3 regions of the Anabaena sp. CCY 9910 genome follow, and region 1 is predicted to be linked to each of the others. Evidence: riboswitches for the same ligand, from Rfam matches in the RefSeq annotation. Region 1 holds a riboswitch; each other region holds the start of a gene.
What was found. A riboswitch is a leader RNA that binds a small molecule or an ion and turns the genes downstream of it on or off. The one in region 1 is predicted to bind cyclic di-AMP.

Region 1 (8,102 bases):
CATTAACCCGAAATTGACTAGGTTAAAACTCTGCCTATTCACCTTAACCATGAGCTTGACTCTCAGTAGTTGCACACCTGAGAGAAGAACAATGTTGCGGATAACTACCGAGAGATTTCACGACCAAGTAGTTGAAGCTATTACCTCAGTTAAGAAAATCTATACACTCAAAAATGTGCCATTAGACCCGAAACTATCTCGTGAGTTAATCACTCAACAACTGCTTACAGACCCTAGTATTAACTTTAGAGATATCCCGGAAATAGATAAAATTATCACTCAAGATGAAGAGACAAACAGACAACCATCAAATTTTGACAGAGAGTTAGATAATTTGACTGTTGAATATGACACAGCTTTAGAGATATTTCAAAATCTGGAAAACATAGATTATGGTAGTTCGAGAATAGTTTCTCAATCGGCTCAACCTGCAAGATGTTTAACAGTAAAAATGTTACTCTTAGCCAAGCAAATTCAAGAACGACCGCCAAAACCCAACAATCCCCAACGGGTACTAATTAGCGTTCGACTACAACAACTTCGTAAGTTATATAATAATCCTAATTCATTTTTATCCGCAGAAGAAATTAAGCGCCAAGTTGCGGAACAAATAGACGAATGGCTAAAAGTGAATGCAGTTGAACAAGCAGCTATTGAAGATACGACAACTAAACTTTTAATCGCTGCGGATACTGGACGACAATTATCAAAATTAATTGATGATTATTCTCGTGTAAATTTTGAAGTAATTGCTGCAAGGGTTACCCAAATTATGGGTTTAACAAGCGGTATTACTAGGCGCAATTATAGCTCTACACGAACTAAGCTAAAAAATATAGAAAGATTAATCACAGAAGACAAAACCTTAAGAGAATTTATGACAGAGGTATCTTTCAAAAGACCACAGTCACAAATTTCAACATCGTCCTTATGTCAACGGTTTTGATTATATCAATTCAATTAATAATTGCAACGCATCCTTGGGTGAAGAAGAAGACGCGATGAATCGCGTCTCTACAAATGGTTTATTTGTTGGATTATTTTTTTTTAATTGGTATTAAAATTTTTATCTAATTTGTGTGAGGAAATATACTATATATAACGATATAAATAATAATCTAATGATTTCTATGTCTGACAATGACGAAATTCTCGATAAGCTACAAACCATAGTTTCGCAACTACAGGTTGTCCCTAGCAATCAAATAGATGTACCCCAGCTAAAACAAATAGAAACGGATTTAGACAGTATTTTACCGCAACTTCAGTTTGAACTGACAGCCGCGAGAATGGATGGTAATTGGGCGGAAGCTAATGAGTTAAGGGAAGCATACGAAGAGTGTAATAATGCACTCGATCGCGTCAGGGCTGCAATTATTAAATCTACGATAATTGGGATTAATCAAGAAAATTTAACTGAGATGCGGAGGATATTAGATGAAGTTAAAACTGCTTCTAAAACTCAACGCAAGATAAAGTTAATTGTTTCTTCACTGCGCTTGGTGCAAAAGTTATTTAGATAATCGAGTGATTTAACATAAGTTTCATGACCTCTCCCCAACCCCTCTCTCTTGAAAAGTTCTGTTCGGAGGAAACCTCCGCACCCTGCGGGAAGCAAGCTACAGACTTTTCGCTCCGACGCGGAGAGGGGCTTTGATTCCTACTCCCCTTCCCTTGTAGGGAAGGGGTCGGGGGTTAGGTCTGTATTTAACTTAATTGCAAACTGCTATATTTCGATATTATTTATCACGAAAAAGACTAATGTAGGTTGGGTGGAGGAACGGAACCCAACATTTTCAAGACTTTGTTGGGTTACGCTATCGCTACACCCAACCTACTATTCTCTTAACTAACGCAAAGTCTCCACCCAACCTACATTGTTTTGCTACTAACTATTTTCTAAACGCATCATTGTTATTTGCACTTTTTCTACTTGCTTTGGTGCAGGTAGATCATTGAAAATAACGATCGCCTGATGAAATGTATCTCTACTTTGGTTAACTTCGCCCATTCTCTGATATGTTAACCCTAATTGGTAGTAGGCTTTGGCGAGATTGCATTTATCAGACACCTTGTTCATGTTGGCGATCGCTTCTAAATGTTTATCTATCGCCACTGTAAACTGTCCCTGTTCTCGATATAATGATGCTAAACAAGATGTAGCCCTTGCTTCCAAAAAACTAAATTGATTTTGACGACAATGGTTAATAGCTTGATGGCACATTAACAAAGCTTTGTCTATTAAACCTAAATTTTTATAAGTCAAGCTGAGAAATAGTAAACTAGTGCCTATACCCCAGGAAGTTAATCTGTCGTGAGATAATCCGGCTTCTGCTTCTCGTAACATCAAAGTTATGTTTTCATTATTGCCGACAGAAGAATCTAAATAAGCTAAACAACACAGAGAATAAACAACATATTGATAATAATTTCTGTCTGTTGCTGCTAGATTCTTGACGTAGTAAAAAATTTCACTTGCTTTGTCAATTTCCCATAAATCTGTGTAACAAAGACCCAAATTGAAACTACTGGAAATTCTCTCTTGCAGAAAGTTATTTTTTTCAGCAATTTTATTAGACTTGTAGTGGCATTCCAGAGCTAAGTTGATATTACCTATTTGGTGATAAGCTCGTCCCAATAGGTTATACAGTATATTCAAATGATAGTCGGAATGTAAATTATAAATGAGGGGATTAATCACAGAAATTAAGGTTTCTAATAAACCCAGTCGATTAAATAAAACCCCTAAAGATATACTGTGATCACACTTTTTGGGTCTACTGCGAATAATCACATCAGCAGCTTGTTCATAATCCCCAATTTCCATATAGTGATGATAAGCTTCTAACGCCATCAAAGCATCTTGAGGGTTTTCTACTTGAGTAACGCTTTGATTCCAAAATTCCGCCGCTTTTTGGTTAGCAATTTGCCATTCACCGCTTTGTTTTAATCTGGCGATCGCCTCTGTACAAATCACCGGATGTAACCAATATTTTCCTTTACGAAACTCTATTAATAAACGATCTGTTAGATATCTAACGACTCGCCTAGCTTGTTGTTCCGGCACATCCCAGAGTAAGCATTGTAATCCCTGAACACTCACATGAGTAACATCTTGATAGCGATAACATCCCAAACGACAAAGCAGCCGATATGCTTCGCTATCCATTTGTTCTAAACGGTCAAATTGACTAGCAACTAAATTTTTTAACTCTGGTTCAATTAATAAATCGTGCTTATTTTCTCGCCAATAAATGTCTGCATTTCCTTCAAAATCTGTAGTAATTGCGCCACTAATAATTTGCATGGCTTTGGCATTTCCACCGAAAGCTTTATACATTTCACTCAGTGCGGATGAATTAGATTTGATTTGACAACTAGTAAAAAACTTTTGCCAAGTACACTCATCCAAACCCCCCAGGGGATAGAAAGTCACATCTACACCTGATTCATACAGACGCTCACGACTAGTAATCAAAGTGATAGATTGAATGCTAGGGTCTGCTAATACCCGTAACAGTTCCACATAGGAACGACGAGAAGCAATAATTTGACCATTTCTATCCAACGCAGACTCAAGATTATCAATTAAAACCCCTATCTTGCGCGTTTCATCTCGCAGCTTGCGCCGTAGCCTATCTAGATTAATACCAAACTCTTTACCTGGTTCCTCATTAAAATCAACCCTCAGCCATTCCTCAACCACACTCTCCACAGAAACGATATGTTGGCTTTCCTTAGCCATCCACAACTCTAGGAAATCAAAACCTTGCGCCTTAAAATATCGCCGCGCTAAGGTAGTTTTGCCGACACCACCTTCACCTTGAATGAGGATAATTTTTGCACCTCGGACAACATAGCTATCAAGTTCGCCTATTTCGCGATCGCGCCCCACAAAGTTATAATCCGGTTCTTGTGACTTGCCATTATTGTGGACTGGATTTACAATAAGCGACATCTTTTGTAGCCGTTGAGATTGCCAAAGTCTCTGCACCACTGAAGAAAAGTTTGACTTTGAGACTTTTTCCCCTAAGACGTTCGTCAGTATTTGCCACAATTCCGCACCAACTGCTTTTAAATGGGCTTCCGTATAACCACAAATATCCGCAATATTTTGATAAGTTTGTTTTCTATCCTCCCATAAATTACGTAGAATTATTCTTTGAGTAGTGCCTAAACGTTCCCCTGTTTTCCTATAAACCAAGCTATCCAAAAGCTCTAGAGCTTCTTCTGCACCCATCGATCGCCTGAATGTATCATTTGTGCTTAATTATAACCATATTTTTACGATTTCACTTTTGCTCGCAATACTACAAACTACTTTTTCCTACCCAGTAGGAAATAAGATGTCTTACTTTATCCAACTGCAAATTCTTGGAGACTGTATTACTCTTGTAATCAATACAGGCAAAGTTAAGTTAATTCTCAGGAGATACACGGTTGAGGAGAGATGTTAATGATCAAGCTGATATTTTTGGCATACTCACTAACACAGATAACTAAATAAGTCTTCATTCCCAGAGAAGATTTATCTCAGTAGATTCCTATAGATAAGCGGTAAGCATTAACTAACTAGATTCTGTAGAGCGTGTAAATATTTATGTTCCTCTCCACCCTACAGGAGTTCCATTATGTTGAAGAATGAAGACACCATACTAGTTCGTTTAGTTGCTAAGTTTTTGAAATACTTTTTACTGATGCTGTTTGGAGTGGCGATCGCTTATGTGCTTTCCACAGCTTTAGGTGCCTTACACATCATCGATATACTGATTGCAGTATTGCAAACCGTGTTCTTTCCTCTGGGAGTAATCCTCTTATGTTTAATCACGATCATGGTAATTTTTGAATCTGTTCGTTAGTGATCAATTAAAACAATTGGTCATTAAGTTTTGTGACTGGGATTGAGACCCCGTCACAAAACGAGTCGCTTGATAAACACTGGAGAACTGAACCCCTAAAATTGGTTAAAACAACCTCAAGAAATACTCATCACTGTTCATTTCTTCCAAGGTAATTTAGTACCCATTTCCGTCCATGCAGAAAAAATAAGATAGATGATAAGAAAGCCCACACCGGCAAAAAAAGTTAATAATTCGTGATCCATAGAATAAGTTGCGATATTTCCAGCTTTATTTTAGAAGAAACTGCATATTTTAATTGTCTTGCCCATCATATATATATTTCAAAAATCAACTAAGAATCCTATTGACAACAAAAAAGTCCGCCTGAGCGGACTAGCGTAGAAGGGTCAAATGATCGAAATTGACTATGAGATTTTTAAATCCCTTCTTTATTGTTAGCAATTTAGTCTAGAAAATCAAGCATTGCACTACAATACTTTAGACATAAATCCTGCAATTATGTCTTTTTATATATACTTTCTGCACAGCTTAGATCATTGAGTAAATACTTCTTGATTTTTGTCAATACCCGCAAGGAGTATTTATACTGGTGAATTATTTAATAATATACTTTTTATAACACTAACTAGAAAAATTGTCTGAATATTGCCCGAATTATTGTTATGAGATATCTACTGATTTCAGATAAACGCCAGTCAGAACATAGGCTCATCCCGTTAATGCTTGCGCTCATGAGTATTGTAGACATAACAGAGCATTGCCAAGACTTACTGGGCATTAACCATCCTAAGATTGAGGTCGTTTTCAGCAGACATAAGCCAAAATTTTCAAAAATATAGTCTAAGAAATATCTCTTTAGAAAGTTGAATAACCAAATATATCGCAGTTAATATTCTCAGTATAGAAAATACTTGTTCTTACAAAATATTGCCCTTTCCCAGCTAGGTTACAACGCTTTTTTAGAGGCGTGAGTAAACAAACTGGAAGCAATTCAAGACATTTTTTTCGTAAAAACTATTGACTATAATGGCGATCGCCAGTAAAGTGTTAAGCAAATGTAAATCAGTCAGCCTAATCTTAATTGCCCCAAACATTGAGGCAATTAAAGAGCGGAGGAACCACAATTGGGGCGTATTTTGGATTATCCAAAAAGGATATCTCTCAGTCCTAGCCCGTCAGCTAACTTCGTCGGCATTGAGAGGAGATTGAACGTACAGATTTTTCTATAATGTCTGTCGTCAGTGTCCTTGGCTGGTAGCTTTACGCTTCGTTTTACCCGCCCTCGACCAGAGGTATGGATACTTATGTCCTAAATTCTGGTGTCTGAGGAAGAAGTAGTTGCCTTGAGGTGAAGCTCACTATGTTCCAAACTAAAAAACATCGGATTGCACTTATTTCTGTTTCTGGAGACCCAGCCGTTGAAATAGGTCAAGAAGAAGCTGGTGGTCAGAATGTATATGTTCGAGAAGTAGGCCATGCACTAGCCGAACAAGGTTGGCAAGTAGATATGTTCACTCGCCGTATCAGTCCCGACCAGGCTGAGATTGTCCAACATAGTCCTAACTGCCGTACTATCCGCTTACAAGCGGGGCCAGTTGAGTTTATCGGACGTGATCACGTATTTGATTATTTACCGGAATTCGTGGCTGAATTCCAACGCTTCCAAAAACGCCAAGGTTATAATTATCAACTCATTCACACAAACTACTGGTTGTCGTCTTGGGTAGGAATGCAACTGAAAAAGCAACAACCGTTGCTGCTGGTGCATACATATCACTCATTAGGGGCAATCAAATATCAAACAATCGCAGATATACCCGCAGTAGCTAATCAGCGATTAGCTATAGAAAAAGCTTGTTTAGAGACTGTAGACACAGTAGTTGCCACCAGCCCCCAAGAACGGCAACATATGCGCGCCCTAGTTTCTAAGAAGGGACGCATAGAGATGATTCCTTGCGGGACTGACATTAATAATTTTGGAAACATTGACAAGTCAGCAGCACGGGAAAAACTGGGAATTGCGCCTGATGCCAAGATGGTATTTTATGTAGGACGTTTTGATCCCCGTAAAGGCATAGAAACCCTAGTCAGAGCCGTTGCGCAGTCTAGCTTGAGAGGTGAAGCTAATCTCCAGTTAGTGATTGGTGGTGGTAGCCGTCCTGGTCAAAGCGATGGCAGAGAACGCGATCGCATTGCCAATATCGTGGCTGAACTAGGATTAAACGATTGCACAACCTTTGCTGGTCGCCTAGACCACGAAATCCTCCCCTTCTATTACGCTGCGGCTGATGTTTGCGTTGTCCCCAGCCACTACGAACCTTTCGGTTTAGTTGCGATTGAAGCGATGGCTAGCAAAACTCCTGTAGTAGCCAGTGATGTAGGCGGATTGCAATTTACAGTAGTACCAGAAGTCACAGGTTTACTTGCACCACCGCGAGACGAATCAGCTTTTGCTACAGCCATAGACCGCATCTTAGCCAACCCAACTTGGCGAGATCAGCTAGGCGCAGCCGCCCGTCAGCGAGTGGAAACTACTTTCAGCTGGGACGGTGTAGCATCTCAATTGAGTCAGCTATACACTCATTTATTAACTCAAAATGCGCCAGCAAGGAAGGAAAAAGAGGCTGTTGCCGCGTAGTTAAAGTTTAGTTGAACCTAACCCCAACCCCTTTTCTACAAGGGAAGGGGCTTAAGGCAATAAGGTTCGGGGAGGCAGGGGGAGAACTTACTCCAAGATTTTCGCCTGATCCCCAATCCCCAATTCTAAATATCCAACCGGCGATAAACCTCATCCAAATGCTTGAGATGTTGCTGTGGGTCAAAACACACGGCAATTTCTGCTGGAGACAAATGTTGAGTGACACGAGGATCTTTAATGATCAAATCGTGGAAATTGCCTTCTGGCTTATTCCAAGCAGTATGAGCATTTTGCTGCACGATCGCATAAGCTTCTTCTCGGCTGAGTCCCTTATCTACCAATGCCAGCAAAACTTTTTGGCTGAACACAACGCCACCGTAGCAGTTGAGATTCCGCGCCATATTTTCTGGGTAGACTAACAGATTTTCCACCAAATTGGTGATTTCTATCAGCATGAAGTGGGTCAAAATGCAGGCATCTGGCAGAACTACTCGTTCCACTGAACTATGGGAAATGTCCCGTTCGTGCCACAGGGCAACATCCTCCAAAACTGCGCCGGCATGACTCCTCACTAGCCGCGCCATCCCCGTCAGCCGTTCCGA
Region 2 (8,102 bases), on a different contig from region 1:
GCCGAATCGAAAGTTATTTGCTGGTGACAAATAAAGCAGATTTGACATCAGAAGGTATTGAGAGAGATTTTCCGCCCTTGTTACAAGATGCAGATGCAGATCATGAAACCCTGACTCGGCGACTGGCAATAATTGACCGCTACTCCATGCAGCAGATATTGTTAGAACGTAATGATATGCAGCCAGGGGAACCAGACAGAATTATTGACGATTTGGAAAGACAGCGCGATCGCGTCTTGTTAGAGTCGAAAAACTTGGCAGACCAAGCCAGGTATCAAGCTGAAACCCTGTGGTTAAATGTCGAGTCATATCTGCGTAACACTGGCAAAGGAGAATTAAACCCTGATGCCATCCGTGGCGACCTGAAAACACTATTGGCAGATCCCCAAGCTGGAATCTCGGCAATTCGGGCGCGTTTATCTCGTTTTGACCGGGACACATTGGTGCAGTTGCTCAGTCAACGTCAAGATATTAGCGAAGACCAAGCCCATCAAATTATTAATACCGTGGAAGAGTCTTGGCATAGTGTCCGTCACACACCCCAAATCGTAGCAGACAAAGCCAAAGAGCAATACGACTCTGTAACCACAACCATTGCCGATTATCTACGCAAGACTGGCAAAGAAGAACTTAACCCCGAAGGAATTCAACGGGATTTAAATAGACTGTTTGAAAATCCCCAAGAAGGTGCAGTTGCTTTACGTCGTCGCTTGTCGCACGTAGACCGGGACACCTTAGTAAAATTACTCAGTCAACGCCAAGACTTGAGCGAACAGCAAGTCAATGAAGTGATTGACTCAGTACAAACTTCCATCCGCAATATTGTGCGCGCACCCCGTCGCTTAGCTACCCGCACTCAACAACAGGTGCAGAACTTCCAAGCATACTTGGCAGAATACCTACGGCAAACTGGTAAGGAAGAATTGAATCCAGAAGGTATTAAACGTGATTTGCAGTTGTTACTGCATGATCCACGGGTGGGGGTAGAAAGCTTGAGCGATCGCCTAGCCCATTTTGACCGTTCCACAATTATTGCCCTGTTGAAGATTCGAGAAGATATCAGCGATGAGGAAGCAGCCAGAATTGCTGACAATATAGTTTCCGTACAAGAGCAATTTGTCGAACAGGTGCGGAGTATCCAACGGCGGATTCAAGATGTGATTGACGGGATTTTTGAGCGCATCCGTAACTACCTCAACGCCTTGGAACGTCCCGAACTCAACTATGATGGCATTAAGCGGGATGTTCGTACCTTATTGGAAGACCCACAGGCCGGATTCGATGCTTTGCGCGATCGCCTATCCTCATTCAACCGGGACACCTTAGTAGCGATCGTCAGTTCCCGCGAAGACATCTCAGAGGAAGATGCTAACCGCGTCATTGACCAAATCGAACGAGCGCGCAACACCGTATTACAACGGGCTGAACGCCTACAACACGAAGCCCAACGCCGCCTGGAAGAAGTGAAACATCAAGCCCAACGGCAAGCCGAAGAAACCCGCAAAGCCGCCGCTACAGCTTCTTGGTGGTTGTTTGCCACAGCAGTGGTTTCCGCCATTTTCGCCGCTTTAGGAGGAGCGATCGCTGTTGTTCTGGTGTAGGTAGACAGATTTTCTCCGCTAAATTTCTCACCTCCCACACATTGGGAGGTTTTTTTAGGTAGGTCTGGGGATTGGGGACTGGGGATTGGGGATTGGGGATTGGGTGAAAAGTCCTGTTGTGTCTAGGTTGCATAATCTATTTTTTGAATTTTGAATTTTGTAGGCTTGCCTTCCCGTAGGGTATTTTGAATTGTATATTGGATGGGGAAAAATTAAACGCAGATAAACGCGGATAAACGCGGATGAAGCAAACAGATGTAGTAGTTATTGGTAGCGGCGTTGGGGGGTTGAGTTGTGCTGCTTTGCTGGCAAGTTATGGGTTTGATGTGACTGTTTGTGAGAGTCATTCGATTCCTGGTGGGGCGGCGCACGGTTTTGAACGTCAAGGATTTAAGTTTGATTCGGGGCCTTCTCTTTACTCTGGGTTGTCTTATAGTCCTTCGGTTAACCCTTTACGGCAGGTGCTAGATGCAGTTGGTGTTGATTTGCCCTGCGTCACTTATGATACTTGGGGCTGTTGCTTACCTGAAGGTGATTTTGATGCTGCGGTGGGTGCAGAACAATTTTGTCAAGTGCTGGGGAGACTGCGGGGAGAGGCGGCGGTGGCTGAATGGCGGCGGTTGCAACAGGTGATGACACCACTAGCCCAGGCGGCGATCGCTCTCCCCTCGGCTGCATTACGCTGGGATATAGGCGCAGCTCTCACTATCGGTCGATTTGCTCCCACTCTGGCTAAACAATCTGCCCATTTCCTCAAGTTAACGGGGCCTTTCTCTCGCATCATGGATGGGGTTATCTATGACCCGTTTATTAGTAACTGGCTGAATTTACTGTGTTTCCTCCTCTCTGGACTCCCAGCGTCGGGAACCAATGCGGCAGAGGTAGCATTCATGTTCGCTGACTGGTATCGCCCAGGAGTCGCTTTAGATTACCCCATCGGTGGTAGTGGTGCTTTAGTTAATGCTTTGGTAGAGGGATTAAAAAAACACGGTGGGGAATTGCTACTTCATGCCCATGTTGAACAAATCTTGGTAGAAGGTAACAAAGCGGCGGGTGTCAGGTTGGGAGATGGGCAAGAAATTCGGGCGCGGCGGGCGGTTGTGTCTAATGCCTCGGTGTGGGATACGCTGAAGTTATTACCGGAGGGGGCTGTATCTCCAAAATTCCGCAACCAACGCCAGTCCACACCGGAATGTGATAGTTTCATGCACCTGCATTTAGGTATTAATGCCCAAGGTTTATCCCCAGATTTGGCTTGTCATTATATTGTGGTAAATGATTGGGAATTGGGGATTACTGCACCCCAGAATGTTATTTTGGTATCGATTCCCTCAATTCTTGACCCGTCTTTAGCACCACAGGGTAAACACGTAATTCATGTATATACCCCTGGTAATGAACCTTACACACTGTGGCAAGGGATGGACAGGAGAAGTCAAGAATATGAACAACAAAAGCGATCGCGTGCCGAAGTCATGTGGCAAGCTTTAGAACGTATCATTCCTGATATTCGCTCTCGTTGTGAAATCCAATTGGTAGGTACACCCCTTACCCATGAGAGATTTTTACGCCGCTATCGTGGTTCCTACGGCCCCGCAATTTCCGCCGCCTCTGGTTTGTTTCCTGGTCATGGTACACCCCTTCCAGGGTTGATGTGCTGTGGTGATTCCACATTTCCCGGTATCGGTCTGCCAGCCGTCGCCGCTAGTGGGATGATTGTGGCTAATACCCTAGCTCCAGTCAGTCAGCATTTGGCGATGCTGGACAGAGTCGGCCTTTAAACGTGGGAATACGCAGAGTGTGTGTTTAAATTGGTAATACCGTTTCTTGATGAAGATCACTTTATTCTGTACTGTAGAGACGTTGCATGCAACGTCTCTACATCATTTATTTGACGCAACTTCATAGAGAATTGGTGTAAGAATTACGCATGACAACGAAATACCAAAGGTAAGGGGTATGAATCAATTCAAAATTCAAAACAAATGTTTGAAACCCCTAAACCCCTAAACCCTTACACCCCTAAACCCCTACACCCTAATCTGGTTTCCTCGCAATAATTGTCCGGTGTCGGGGGTCACTGGGGACGGTGACTGGTGGTGCAAAACCTACGGCTTGTAGTGCGGCTTCGATGTCAAAGGTGTAGTAGTCATCACTCCACGGCTCAGTGCTTTTCATGAGAGTGAAGAGGACGGGGGGGAGATTTTGGATGACAGGCGATCGCGGGTTATTATCAACTAAAGCAATATAACCACCAGGACGTAATAACCGTTTGGCTTCGGCAAAAATTTCCTGACTGACGTAGCTAGGGAGTTCATGGGTAACAAACTGGATAGTAACCAAATCAAAAGATTTATCGCTTAAGCCTGTGTTTTCGGCTCTAGCATGAAGCCATTCGGATATTTCACTATTAACATCCCTAGTTTTAGCTACAGCTAGCATATGAGGTGATAAATCCAAACCCACAGTCCTGACTGGATACCTCTCCCGGCGTTGGTAATAACGATGGAGCGCCAAAGTAGAAATACCTACTGAGCAACCAATATCTAAAATATCTCTAACTTGCTGGGGAGCGTATGTCTCTAAAGCGTCATGAAAAGTGCCTCTGAGCCTATCATGAGCGGCTTCCCAAGTGAGGTTTTCTTGCGGCCATACCCGCAACGCCATTGCATAGGTGGCTGATTCAGTTTCAAAAGCAGCGTCCCAGCATAAGTTACCTTCTGTGTAAGCGTGAAAGGGTACTTTATAGTAGTCGGGATAAATCACATGAGGGTTCGTCACCGCCGCCAGCAGTTTTTTTGCAGGTGATGCTTGGAGTGCTTCGTAGTTCTTACGCCAGGGAATACCGTTTTTCTCAGCCGTTTTGATGAGGACTTGTCTAGCCTGCTGTTTCATTACCCCGTAAATGGGTTTAGTTTGAATCAACAAATTCACGAAATTGGAGAGTAAACTTTCACCAGCCCAGTCTGGCTTGCTCTTGTTGTCCATCAGTTTGAATATAATGAGGCGATAATTGCAACTACATCTATTTTAAAGTTGAGGCGGCTGGCAGGAGAATTTCGTGCAGGAAAATTTATTGATCGAGCGTAAAATTCCATCCCCTTTTAGTTGACAATTGCTCAAGTTTTTACTTTTAAAGGGAAAGTTACCGTGAATGTAGAACCTACTCCTTCTTTTGAGACTAAGTAAATTTCGCCTTGCAATAGTTTCACTAATCTCACGACGATTGCTAACCCTAAGCCTGTACTCTCAGGAAGGTAGGGACGGTCTTTAGAACTAACGCGAAAATAAGGTTCAAATATCTTAGTTTGGTCTTTTTCGGCAATGCCAATTCCTGTATCAGAGACAGCGATCGCCCACTTTTGATCATCTACTGTTTCACAGACTATACTAATATTTCCTGACTCTGTATAGCGAACTGCATTACTCACAAGATTGGTAATAATCTGTTGTAATTGAAAACCATCTGTAATTATTTCACTAGGTGCTTGTACCCAATTAACTAAAATTGCTAAATTCTTCTCCGCCGCTAAAGGTTCCAGCATCTCACAAACATTGTTAATTAAGTCCCGAATATTAACTGGTGCTGATTGTAACTGAATTTTACCGGCTTCATACCGCGACAGTTCTAGAACATTATTAATTAGCCGCAATAAATGTCTACCATTACGCAATACGCGCTCAATATGTTCTATATTGACGGTGTTATCTCTTCTGGCAACTTCTCGCCTTTGCTGTCGTAAAAATAAATCTGAATAACCAATAATCGCCGTGAGTGGGTGTTTAAGTTCGTGGGCTAGCTGTGATAGTTTATCTTCATTGCTAGTGACTAAACGTGTTAATTCTTCATTATGAAGCGCCAATGAGGCTTGCAAATGTTCTAATTCCCGTAAGCGTTCCCCAACATAACTATGAAAACATCTGGCGATCGCTTCATCAATCACTGCATCAATTAAACGCATATAACGAATAATTTCAGCAGGTGTTCCCTGTAATAAATCGGCTTCTATAGTATCAAATATAACTTTTCTTAAAAGTCGATATTCACGGGCAATTTCTGACGGATCAAAACCCTGTTCAGCCCGTAGTAATCCGTGCTGCCAACTGGCCGTCACAATGGATTTGATATCACTCTCTTGGGATTGTGAAAGTACTGTGACCATTGCCTTAAAAACATCAGGAATATGGTTTTTAATGGCTGTGTATGATAAATCATCAGCGCTTTCTATCTGTCTATCCTCACGCACTGCCACAACCCATTGGGCGATGATGATGTTAGTATTGTCAGCCAGTACTTGACTAAATTCCATTATTTTAAATTCAGCTATGAGATAGAGGAATTAATTCTATATGAAATTAGTTTAACGAGGAGAGCGGACATTATCGCAATCAGAGAGAAAATTCACCTACCAAGTGATAGATATTATTGATAACTCAGTAAAAATTCTGATTAACTCCCAAGCATGATTGATTATTACCAGTTGCTAAAAATAAATAGGTATCCTCGTGCTTAACTGTGCTTGGTTATGATACTCATCAACTACGGTTATTGATTACGGAAAATTTTCATATTCAGTTACCTGTTTGTAATGATGTAAACAACATTCACAAATTGGGGATTGTTTTTCTGTAAAAAAGATGTTACCTTTACCTTTACTATTATCTATTCGAGTAAGTCAGCCTAATCCAACCCATCATAGTATTTAAAGTTGGAGCGGAGGAACCAATTTGTGGGGCGTATCTCACAGAGAGTGTCAACTAAAGAGTCAAGAGTTAAACATTAAATCTAGCTAAAATACTGAACTCAGCACTCATTACTCAGCACTCGCAAGAGAGGGGCATCTCTCAGCCCTAGCCCGTCAGCTAACTTCGTAGGCATTGAGAGGAGACTGAAGAGGCAGCATTTGATAAATGTTTTGCTCTCATCAGTGTCCGAGGCTGGTACTGCTCATTTTTTCGTACCTGCACTTAACTCTGTTGGGGTGGCGCAATGATATTTCAATTAAATTTAGCAGCGATCGCAGCTGTTGCAACTCAAGCTGCATGGAAAACAGCAAAACCAATTTTGCTTAGGGATGTAGTAATACTTCCCGCCTTAGGATTCTTAGGAATTATCTTGTTGTGGTGGGTTATTGCCCTGACAAATCATGAACTAATGCCCACTCCACCAGAAGCGTTAGTTGCCAACCTGGACTACATACTAAACCCCTTTTATCAGAGAGGCCCTGGTAACTTGGGGATTGGTTGGTTATTGATAGCCAGTTTACGACGAGTCTTGATTGGTTTTCTGTTAGGTGCAGTAGTCGCCATTCCCTTGGGATTTTTGATTGGGATGTCTAGACCTGCGATGTTAGCACTCAATCCGATTATTCAGATATTCAAACCCGTATCGCCCTTAGCTTGGCTACCCATTGCCTTAGCCATCTTCAACTTGGCAGATCCTTCAGCCATCTTCGTCATCTTTATCACCTCCCTCTGGCCGACTATTATCAATACCGCCTTAGGAGTAGCCAGCGTTCCCAAAGATTATTTAGACGTAGCACGAGTACTAGAAATGCCCCGTTGGCGGCGAATTACCAAAATTATTTGGCCAGCCAGCTTACCCTATATCTTTACAGGCTTACGCATCAGCTTAGGCATTGCTTGGCTAGTCATAGTTGCAGTAGAAATGCTGACAGGTGGTATTGGTATCGGCTTCTTTGTTTGGGACGAATGGAGTCGTTTAAACCTCAGTTCAGTATTTCTCGCCGTCTTCATCATTGGCTTAACGGGACTAATTCTAGACTTCGCCGTCGGTAAACTGCAAGAATTTGTCACCCATCGTCCCACAACAGCTAAATAACAAAAACTGATATTGCTGAATTAATCCCAGCCACAACATGAGCAATCATAACTGGACTAGAAGAGATTTTATCAAAGGCGTAGGAGCCACCACCGCCGGCATTACCCTATCTGCCTGTAACCCTTCAGGAGATAGATCCGCCACAGGCCTAACCCAAGAAGCCCTAGCCATCAAACCAGTAATCAAATCCAGCGATTTAGAAAAACCCGATTTGATTGTCGGATACGTTCCTGTAAATGATTGTGCGCCATTTGCGATCGCCTGGAAAAAAGGCTTTTTTCGCAAGTATGGCTTAAACGTCCAACTCAACCGCGAAGCCAGTTGGGCTACCTCCCGCGACGGCTTAATTTTTGGTCGTCTTGATGCTGCGCCTGTAGTATCTGGTGCAGTCACCAACGCCCGTATAGGTGCAGAAGGCGCACGCCACGCCCCCCTATGTGCAGCCATGACAATCCATCGCCACGGTAACGCCATGACCATGAACAAAGCCATGTGGGACTTTGGCTTGCGTCCTTGGTACGAATATCAAGAAAAATATGGCGATGGTGCATTAGAAGCCTTTGGACGGGATTTTCGCGGGTATTTTGCGAAACAACCACCAGAGAACAAAGTCTGGGCTGTAGTTTTAAGTTCGGCGATTTACGAATACTTCGTCCGTT
Region 3 (8,102 bases), on a different contig from region 1:
GATTATTGTCCCACCGCCCCAGATGGTGACCAATGTGCGAATAGGGGCAATGCAAGCATACATGGTAGCAGAACCGTGGAATACCAGAGCAATCACAGGTAACGAAGGCATTGGTTTTACTTTTGCCCAAGGAAAAGAAGTCTGGCTAGGACATCCAGATAGATTATTGGGGGTGATGGAGTCTTTTATTAATCAATACCCCAAAACCTACCGTTCCTTGGTCAAAGCCATGATTGAAGCTTGCCAATATTGCAGTAAACCGGAAAATCGCCAAGAAGTCGCTGAACTAATTACAGACCGTTCCTTCACAGGTGCAAGACCGAAAAATAAAAATTTACCAATCACTAAATTGACCGCACCAGGAATTATCGGTTCGTACAACTATGGCGGATTTGATGGCAAAGACCGCACCATTCCCGCCGCAGACACAACAATTTTCTACGATATTCCCGACAACCTGCCCAAACAACCAGGGGAACATTCTACATTTTTATGGAGATCCAGAAGCCTTTGGTTAATGACTCAAGCCGCCCGTTGGGGACAAATCAAGGAATTTCCCAAAAATGCGGAACAACTAGCCGAAAAAGGCTGGAGAACAGATTTATATCGCCAGATAGCCACAGAAATGGGGATTCAATGTCCCCAGGATGATTACAAGGTTGAACCACCGGAAGTATTTATAGATAAGAAAGGTTTTGACCCCAGTGACCCTGTTGGCTATTTAAACAGTTTTGCAATTAGGGCGAACGCGCCTACTCGTTTTTTCCTATCTTGAACAGGGGATTGTGATTTTTATTAATACATAGTTAAAAAAATTTAGGAGCATTTGCTATGAAATATACACCACCAGTAGTAGATAATCATCAAAAAACTAAGTCCTGCTCTAATTTTTTAGAAATTGAGAATTTAGTTAAGTCTTATCCAACACCAGATAAAGGTAACTTTGTTGTTTTAGATGGGGTAAATTTAACCATTGGTGAAAACGAATTTATTTCTGTAATTGGGCATTCTGGATGCGGTAAATCCACTTTACTAAAAATTGTAGCGGGCTTAGAAAAAGGCACTTCTGGTTCAGTTAGGCTTGACGGTAAAGAAATTCACAAACCAGGTGCGGAAAGAATGATGGTATTTCAAAATTATTCCCTCCTACCTTGGTTAACAGTGAGAGAAAATATCCGTCTGGCAGTTGATGAAGTGTTAAAAAATGCTAATAGAGCCGAAAAAATTAGCATTGTGAACGAACACTTGGCAATGGTAAACTTAACCCCGGCAGCAGATAAATATCCTGATGAAATCTCTGGAGGTATGAAACAAAGAGTAGGGATTGCCAGAGCCTTAGCCATTCGTCCAAAAATGCTGTTAATGGATGAACCTTTTGGCGCATTAGATGCTTTAACCAGAGGTAAATTACAAAGACAAGTATTAGATATCTGGGAAAATAATCGCCAAGCAGTCATGATGATTACCCATGATGTCGATGAGGCAATTTATATGAGCGATCGCATCGTATTAATGACAAATGGCCCAGCCGCAAACATTGGAGAAATATTAGAAGTACCGTTTTCCCATCCACGGGACAGGTCTGCTATGCGTAACTCAAAAGAATACTTTGAACTTCGTAATCATGCCTTAAATTTTCTCGACAAATATTTTGCTCAAGAAGATTAAAGTAGTTTATTATCTCTTTAGTGGGTAGCCTAATTCAAATTAAGTTTGCAATCATTTGGAACGGAGGAACCATGTTATGGGGCGCATCTTGCAGAGAGTAGCTAACTAGAGTAAAAAGCGAAGAGTAACCAAGTATTCAACTCATTACTCATTACTCATTACTCAGCACTCTTAAAGAGAGACACCTTCCAGTCTTAGCCCGTCAGCTAACTCCGTCGGCAATGGAAGGAACCCCCAAGACTTTGGCTTTTATACCAGTTGTTATTGGGGTTTCCTTACGGATATAAATGTCCGTTTTACCCTGCTTCTCATTGATGTGTTCATTAAGTTTGGGAGAAGTTAAAGCTGTGAAAATTAAGCCAATGTTAGCACGCCTGCAAAGTGCTATGGGTCGTGATGATTTAATTGACCAAATGGTGTTATTACCAGAACCCCAAAAAAGTCAAACAACACAATCAATCAACTTAATCGTTGGTTATGATGCTTCTCCTAACAGCCATACAGCACTAGATATAGCTTGTTGGATTGCCCATCAAACAAGGTTAGCGACTAATCAACAAGTCACCGTGCAAGCTGTTTATGTAGTGGAAGATAGCAACACCACAAATTGTTCTAATATTTTAAGCTTTGCTAAACCCTTGCCGACAATAGAATTGCCGCTAGGTGAAACAAAAAAATCCAGCACCTCTGTAATTACTCAACCAAAACTGACAGGAATTAAATCATATCTTCAAACAGAAACATTAACACCTCTGCAAGAAGCAGATAGAATTATTTGGCAGGCAAGAAGTTTGGCTGAAGAATGGCAAGGTTCATTCAAATCTCATCTACGCTTCGGTTGTGTAAGTACAGAATTGAGAAAAGTTGCAGAATTTGAAGCTGCTGATATCTTATTTGTAGGTTGTAAATCTGTTTATCATCCTCTCATTGAAACCTTAGGTTATAATTTCCCCTGTGCTGTCTTAGGAATTCCTGAATGTATAGATGAATAATTCTGACTTTCAGAAGTTATTTATCTAAATGAAAATGCAGAGAAAAGTCACCTATTATAGGGTGACTTTTTTCGCTATTACAAAATAACATCAACTGCAAGAGGTCGGCGTGGAAAACTGGCAATCACTCCTAAGTGTCATCGTATTTATCAGCGTCATTTTTCTCATTATGACGGAATGGGTGCATTTGACTATTGCAGCCTTATTAGGAGCATTATTATTAGTATTTACTAATGTGATGACTTTACAAGAAGCTGTTGCTTACATCGGTAATAGTCATGGCACACTGGGATTATTTTTTGGGGTAATGGTTTTAGTTAGAGCATTTGAGCCTACTAAAATATTTGATTATTTAGCAACCCAAATAGTGATATTAGCTAAAGGCGATGGTAAGCGTCTCTTACTCGGCATTGTTGGCATTGTCACTCCCATTTGTGCAGTGTTACCAAATGCAACAACAGTTATGTTGTTAGCCCCACTAATTCCACCAATGGCACAGGAAATAGGGATAAATTTTGTACCTTTATTGATATTAATGGTCTTGATTGCCAATAGCGCTGGATTGCTGACATTAGTAGGCGACCCAGCGACATTTATTGTGGGTGATGCGGTCAATATCAGTTTTATAGATTATCTATGGAAACTTAGTTTAGGTGGTGTGATTGCAGTCGCTATGGTGACTCTTACTTTGCCAATTTTATTTCGTAAAATTTGGCAGACAAAATTAGAGAATCTAGAAGAATTACCACACCCAGAAATTAATCATCCACGAGTTTTGAGTGTGGGTGCAGTAATTGTCGCTTTTGTCCTGCTATTTTTTGTGATTGGAGAATCTTTGCCAATACCGATTTCTCCGGCGGCTGTGGCTTTGTTAGGCGCAGCTTTGGCTTTACTACTATCTCACCATAGCAAAATTGATACAGTCAACAATATTTTACGTGATGTAGACTGGAGTACATTAATATTCTTTATGAGTATTTTTGTACTGATTGGCGGGTTAGAAAAAACAGGTGTAATTGGTAGTTTATCAGGGATATTGGCGACTATTTTAGGAAAAAATATTCTCTTGGGTTCTCTGGTATTGTTGTTTCTTGTAGGAATACTATCGAGTGTCGTACCTAATATTCCCTTGGTAGTGGCGATGGTTCCCCTACTTAAGCAATACATTGTCACTGTAGGATTAGCACCCGCAGAAGTTTTAGCAAGAGACTTTCAAGGACAATTTCCTCCAGAAGTTTTACCACTGTTTTACGCCATGATGTTTGGTGCAACCTTAGGCGGAAATGGTACGTTAGTCGGTGCATCGTCTAACATCGTGGCAGCGGGAATTTCCGAACAGCACGGACGACGTATTTCTTTTAAAACTTTTCTTCACTATGGTATTCCAGTCACAATCTTACAACTAATGGCCTCAGCATTGTATGTGTTAATCCGCTTTCTGATTTAGCAGGATTTATTTATATTCAGTGAAAATTAGATGTGTTTATACTTGTCGAGAGTGTAATTACACACTCTTGCCTAGAATGCTATTATTTAGAATGATATGCAGGAATAAATCTTGTATATCTTTTTAGTATTAATCAGGATTTTTATCTATGAATCCAACCGAAGCCTCTACCGAGAATAATGCAAGATCATTAGAAAATGGTAGCACCAATTCAGCAATAAACAAACAGCAATTCCGTACTGGTGTTAGTGAAAGTAATAATTTAGACAAAATCAGAGAGATTCTCATTGGCAGCCAAATGCAGGAACTTGACAAGAGGTTTACTGGTTTGGAAGAACGGATAGTTAAAGAATTATCTCATGTACGAGATGAAACTAAAGAGCGCTTGGATGCTTTGGAGGTATATGTAAAAGCGGAAGTTGAAATTTTAAGCGAAAGTATAAAAAATGAGCAGATGGAAAGAGAATCTCATTTAAAAGCAATTACGGAAGAATATAAATTCCTCCATACATCATTAGAGAAGAAACTGGTTCAGTTTGCTGAACAAACTATTAGTAATCAACGTAATCTACGCGAACAAATTCTGATTCAATCGAAAAATTTACAGGATGAAATTAGACAAAAATATGAAGAAATAAATAGTTTGATAGAAAAAGAAACTCAGCAACTAAGTCATGATAAAGCTGACCGTACTCATCTGGCAGATTTATTCACAGAAATTGCTTTTCGGCTAAATAAATAACAGCATTATCCAAAATTTCATTATCTCAGCAGAACAGCATAAATATTTGCAGGTCGGATAAGGCAGCGATTGTAAGGGTAGTAAAGAGTTGTTTAGCCCAGTTTATTCATCTGTTCCCTGTTCCCTATTTCAAGCTTCAATCTAGCATACTTAGGTACTGAAGAATCAAAATTATTTAATTATAGAGTGTAGTTTGGGGGATTATATTAGTGGATAATGATGCAATAGATCCTAGCAGTCAAATATCCCCTGATAATGACTTATCCTTAATTAAGGAAATTACTAAAGTTGATGATGAACTCAGTAAACTTCGTAGTTTGTTGTTGGGAGTTGAGCCAGCTAAACTTAACCACTTTTATGAACTATTAGATAACCCACAAATCAGACCAGAAGATATTAGCCGCTTACTTCCAGAAGCTGTGATCTTAAGATCGCAGCAAGATAAACAACTAATTACAGCGATGATTTCCATTGTTGAAGAAGCGATTCAAGTTTCTGTTCAACAAGATGAAAATATACTTTCAGAAGCTTTTTTTCCAGTCATTATTCCTGCATCTCGGAAAGCGATCGCCTCATTGCTTGATGAAATGATGCAATCCCTCAACCAAACTCTAGAGCATAGTTTTTCCTGGGAAAGTTTGCAATGGCGACTAGAAGCGAAACGTACAGGGAAATCATTTGCAGAAATAGTTCTACTGCGGACATTAGTCTATCGAGTAGAACAGATATTTTTAATACATAAAAACACAGGATTATTGTTGCGACATCTTGTAGCCAATCAAGTCACCAGCCAAGACCCGGATTTAGTGGTTGCGATGTTGACTGCTATTCAAGATTTTATCAAAGACTCTTTTAGTGTTCAAAAAACAGATCAATTGCAAAGTTTGCATTTTGGAGAACTGCGAATCTGGATTACAGAAGGGCCACAAGCATTATTAGCAGCGACAATCCGGGGTAATCCTCCCCAAGAATTGAGATTAGGTCTGCAAACAGCAATTGAAAAAATTCATCTCAAGCTGAGTAGAGAGATGAAAGACTTTGCTGGGGATGCAGAACCATTTCAAGTATGTCAGCCTTATTTAGAATCTTGCCTAATTAGTCAGTATAAATCTGCGTCCAAAAAAAGTTACAAATATGCTTGGACTTTTTTAGGTATCGTGGCGATCGCCTGTGGGGTTTGGAGTTTTTTTGCTGTCAGAGAGCAACTACGTTGGCGTGCTTACTTGCAAGAACTCAATTCTCAACCAGGTATTGTGGTAACTGACACCAAACAGCAGTTCGGTAAATATTTTATCTCTGGATTACGTGATCCCCTAGCACCAGATCCCCATACCTTACTACAACAAACAAAACTCAATCCGCAAACAATTGTCAGTCATTGGCAAAGTTATTTATCTTTAGAACCCCAGTTGATGATAAAAAGGGTAAATAAATTACTCCAACCTCCACCTACTGCATCACTAAAAATTGACCAGAATGGTGTTCTCTATGCTGTTGGCTCTGCACCCCGTCAATGGATTTTAGCCACGCGTAAATCATGGTCTGTCATACCCGGATTAACCCAATTTCAAGATCAGGATCTTGTAGAAAGCGAATTAAAGGAATTGGCATTATACCAAAGTCAAATTGAGCGAGCTATTATCTTTTTTCCAGAAGGATCTCAAGAAATTATTCCTAGTGAATTATCTAAATTAAATAACTTAGCATTAGCAGTTAAAAAACTTTTAGCCGTTGCTAAATATCTAGAGAAAGATGTATTTATTCAAATAATAGGACATACTAATACAACTGGTACGGAATCAAGGAATGCTCAACTGAGCGAAGGACGCAGTCAAAGAGTTTTATCTTATCTATCTTCTCAAGGTATTAGCACCAGCCAGTTACAAGTATTAGGAGTAAGTTCTAGCCAACCTTTGCAGCCAGAATTGACAGATGAAGGTAAAAAATTTAATCGCCGAGTGTCCTTCAAGGTCATAATTATGAGGGTTGACCGCTCGAAATAAATCAAACTCAAGGGTATGATTCAAAGAAAGATTTGTATGGTGGGTGCATTTGCTACTGGTAAAACTAGTTTAGTAGCTAGATTTGTTTATAGTATTTTTTCGGAAAAATATCAAACTACTGTTGGAGTCAAAATTGATAAAAAAATTGTTAATCTCCCGGAAAATCCCGTTAATTTAATCATTTGGGATATTTACGGGGAAGATGAATTACAGAAATTACAAATGTCATATATGCGGGGTTGTTCTGGCTATTTATTAGTAGTAGATGGAACTCGCAAAAATACATTAGAAACAGCTTATCGTTTGCAGAATAGTTTAGAAGCTAACTTTGGTCGAATTCCTTTTGTTTTAGTGATGAATAAATGGGATATAACTGACGAATGGGAGGTAGATCCGGCTGAAATTAATTCTCTAATAAACAAAGGGTGGAATGTAGTAGAAACCAGTGCTAAAACTGGAATAGGAGTAGAGGAGGTTTTCCAAATTTTGGCTCAAAAAATTATGGAGACATAAATGCTAAATATACCTAATCCAGTAATTAACTATCTGCTGGATATGATTTTTATGGAGCGATCGCCTGCCTATTTTTTAGTAAAAAAAGATGGTAGCTTATCAACATGGGGTGGTGATATAGCTAAATATGGATTTACAAATCTCTGTCAGGGAGAAAAAATTAATGAGCAGGCCTTTTTTTTAGAAGGTTTATTACCACTTGATGATATTCCTTTGTTTTTACCCCATATCAAAACTAATAATGGAATTGCTCTAGACATTCATCTCTTTCCCTCAGATGAAGGGGATTGGGTACTATTATTAGGTAGTACTTGGGATGAGAAATATATATCGTCAATTCAGCAAAGATTTCATGATTTTAGTTTGTTTTACCAATTCTGTATGAAGACACGCCAAGCTAAGTCAAACTGATAGAGAATACTAATTCAAAATATTCTATGGGAAGCTTAAGCTACTAAGCATTTAACTATACTTAAAAATTATTCATAATGACGCACCCTAAATTTTGCTGAAGATTTAGTACGCTAGAGACGTTGTATGCAAAGTCTCTACATCATTTATTGGGCGCAACTTCATATAGAGTTGGTATCACTTATTCTTTCATGCTACAAAGTTTTGCGTTTTTAGGTACATCCGTCGAGTTCCAAGTTGGTATATTTTTTGCTTAATTGAATTTAAGAATAAGCAAAAAATGGCAAAAAACTGATAAAGTTCTGTATCAGCCTGGATTTGCGTCA

Region 2: another riboswitch for cyclic di-AMP. It lies ahead of ntrB (nitrate ABC transporter permease); the one in region 1 lies ahead of ACM5QX_RS22150 (glycosyltransferase family 4 protein).
Region 3: another riboswitch for cyclic di-AMP. It lies ahead of ACM5QX_RS14020 (universal stress protein); the one in region 1 lies ahead of ACM5QX_RS22150 (glycosyltransferase family 4 protein).

The regions. Positions count from the first base shown of each region.
Region 1 covers NZ_CAWUDJ010000036.1:46,234-54,335, reverse strand. The annotation lists gene ACM5QX_RS22170 (hypothetical protein) at 92-946, shown strand; gene ACM5QX_RS22165 (hypothetical protein) at 1,131-1,523, shown strand; gene ACM5QX_RS22160 (tetratricopeptide repeat protein) at 1,889-4,240, opposite strand; gene ACM5QX_RS22155 (hypothetical protein) at 4,632-4,859, shown strand; cyclic di-AMP (ydaO/yuaA leader) riboswitch at 5,921-6,071, shown strand; gene ACM5QX_RS22150 (glycosyltransferase family 4 protein) at 6,223-7,500, shown strand; gene purB (adenylosuccinate lyase) at 7,626-8,102, opposite strand, start outside.
Region 2 covers NZ_CAWUDJ010000016.1:53,522-61,623, forward strand. The annotation lists gene ACM5QX_RS13985 (MFS transporter) at 1-1,601, shown strand, start outside; gene ACM5QX_RS13990 (phytoene desaturase family protein) at 1,844-3,382, shown strand; gene ACM5QX_RS13995 (class I SAM-dependent methyltransferase) at 3,639-4,589, opposite strand; gene ACM5QX_RS14000 (sensor histidine kinase) at 4,721-5,911, opposite strand; cyclic di-AMP (ydaO/yuaA leader) riboswitch at 6,270-6,494, shown strand; gene ntrB (nitrate ABC transporter permease) at 6,592-7,443, shown strand; gene ACM5QX_RS14010 (ABC transporter substrate-binding protein) at 7,481-8,102, shown strand, end outside.
Region 3 covers NZ_CAWUDJ010000016.1:61,670-69,771, forward strand. The annotation lists gene ACM5QX_RS14010 (ABC transporter substrate-binding protein) at 1-775, shown strand, start outside; gene ACM5QX_RS14015 (ABC transporter ATP-binding protein) at 832-1,668, shown strand; cyclic di-AMP (ydaO/yuaA leader) riboswitch at 1,685-1,901, shown strand; gene ACM5QX_RS14020 (universal stress protein) at 2,031-2,660, shown strand; gene ACM5QX_RS14025 (SLC13 family permease) at 2,770-4,107, shown strand; gene ACM5QX_RS14030 (hypothetical protein) at 4,256-4,849, shown strand; gene ACM5QX_RS14035 (OmpA family protein) at 5,059-6,852, shown strand; gene ACM5QX_RS14040 (Rab family GTPase) at 6,868-7,365, shown strand; gene ACM5QX_RS14045 (hypothetical protein) at 7,366-7,776, shown strand.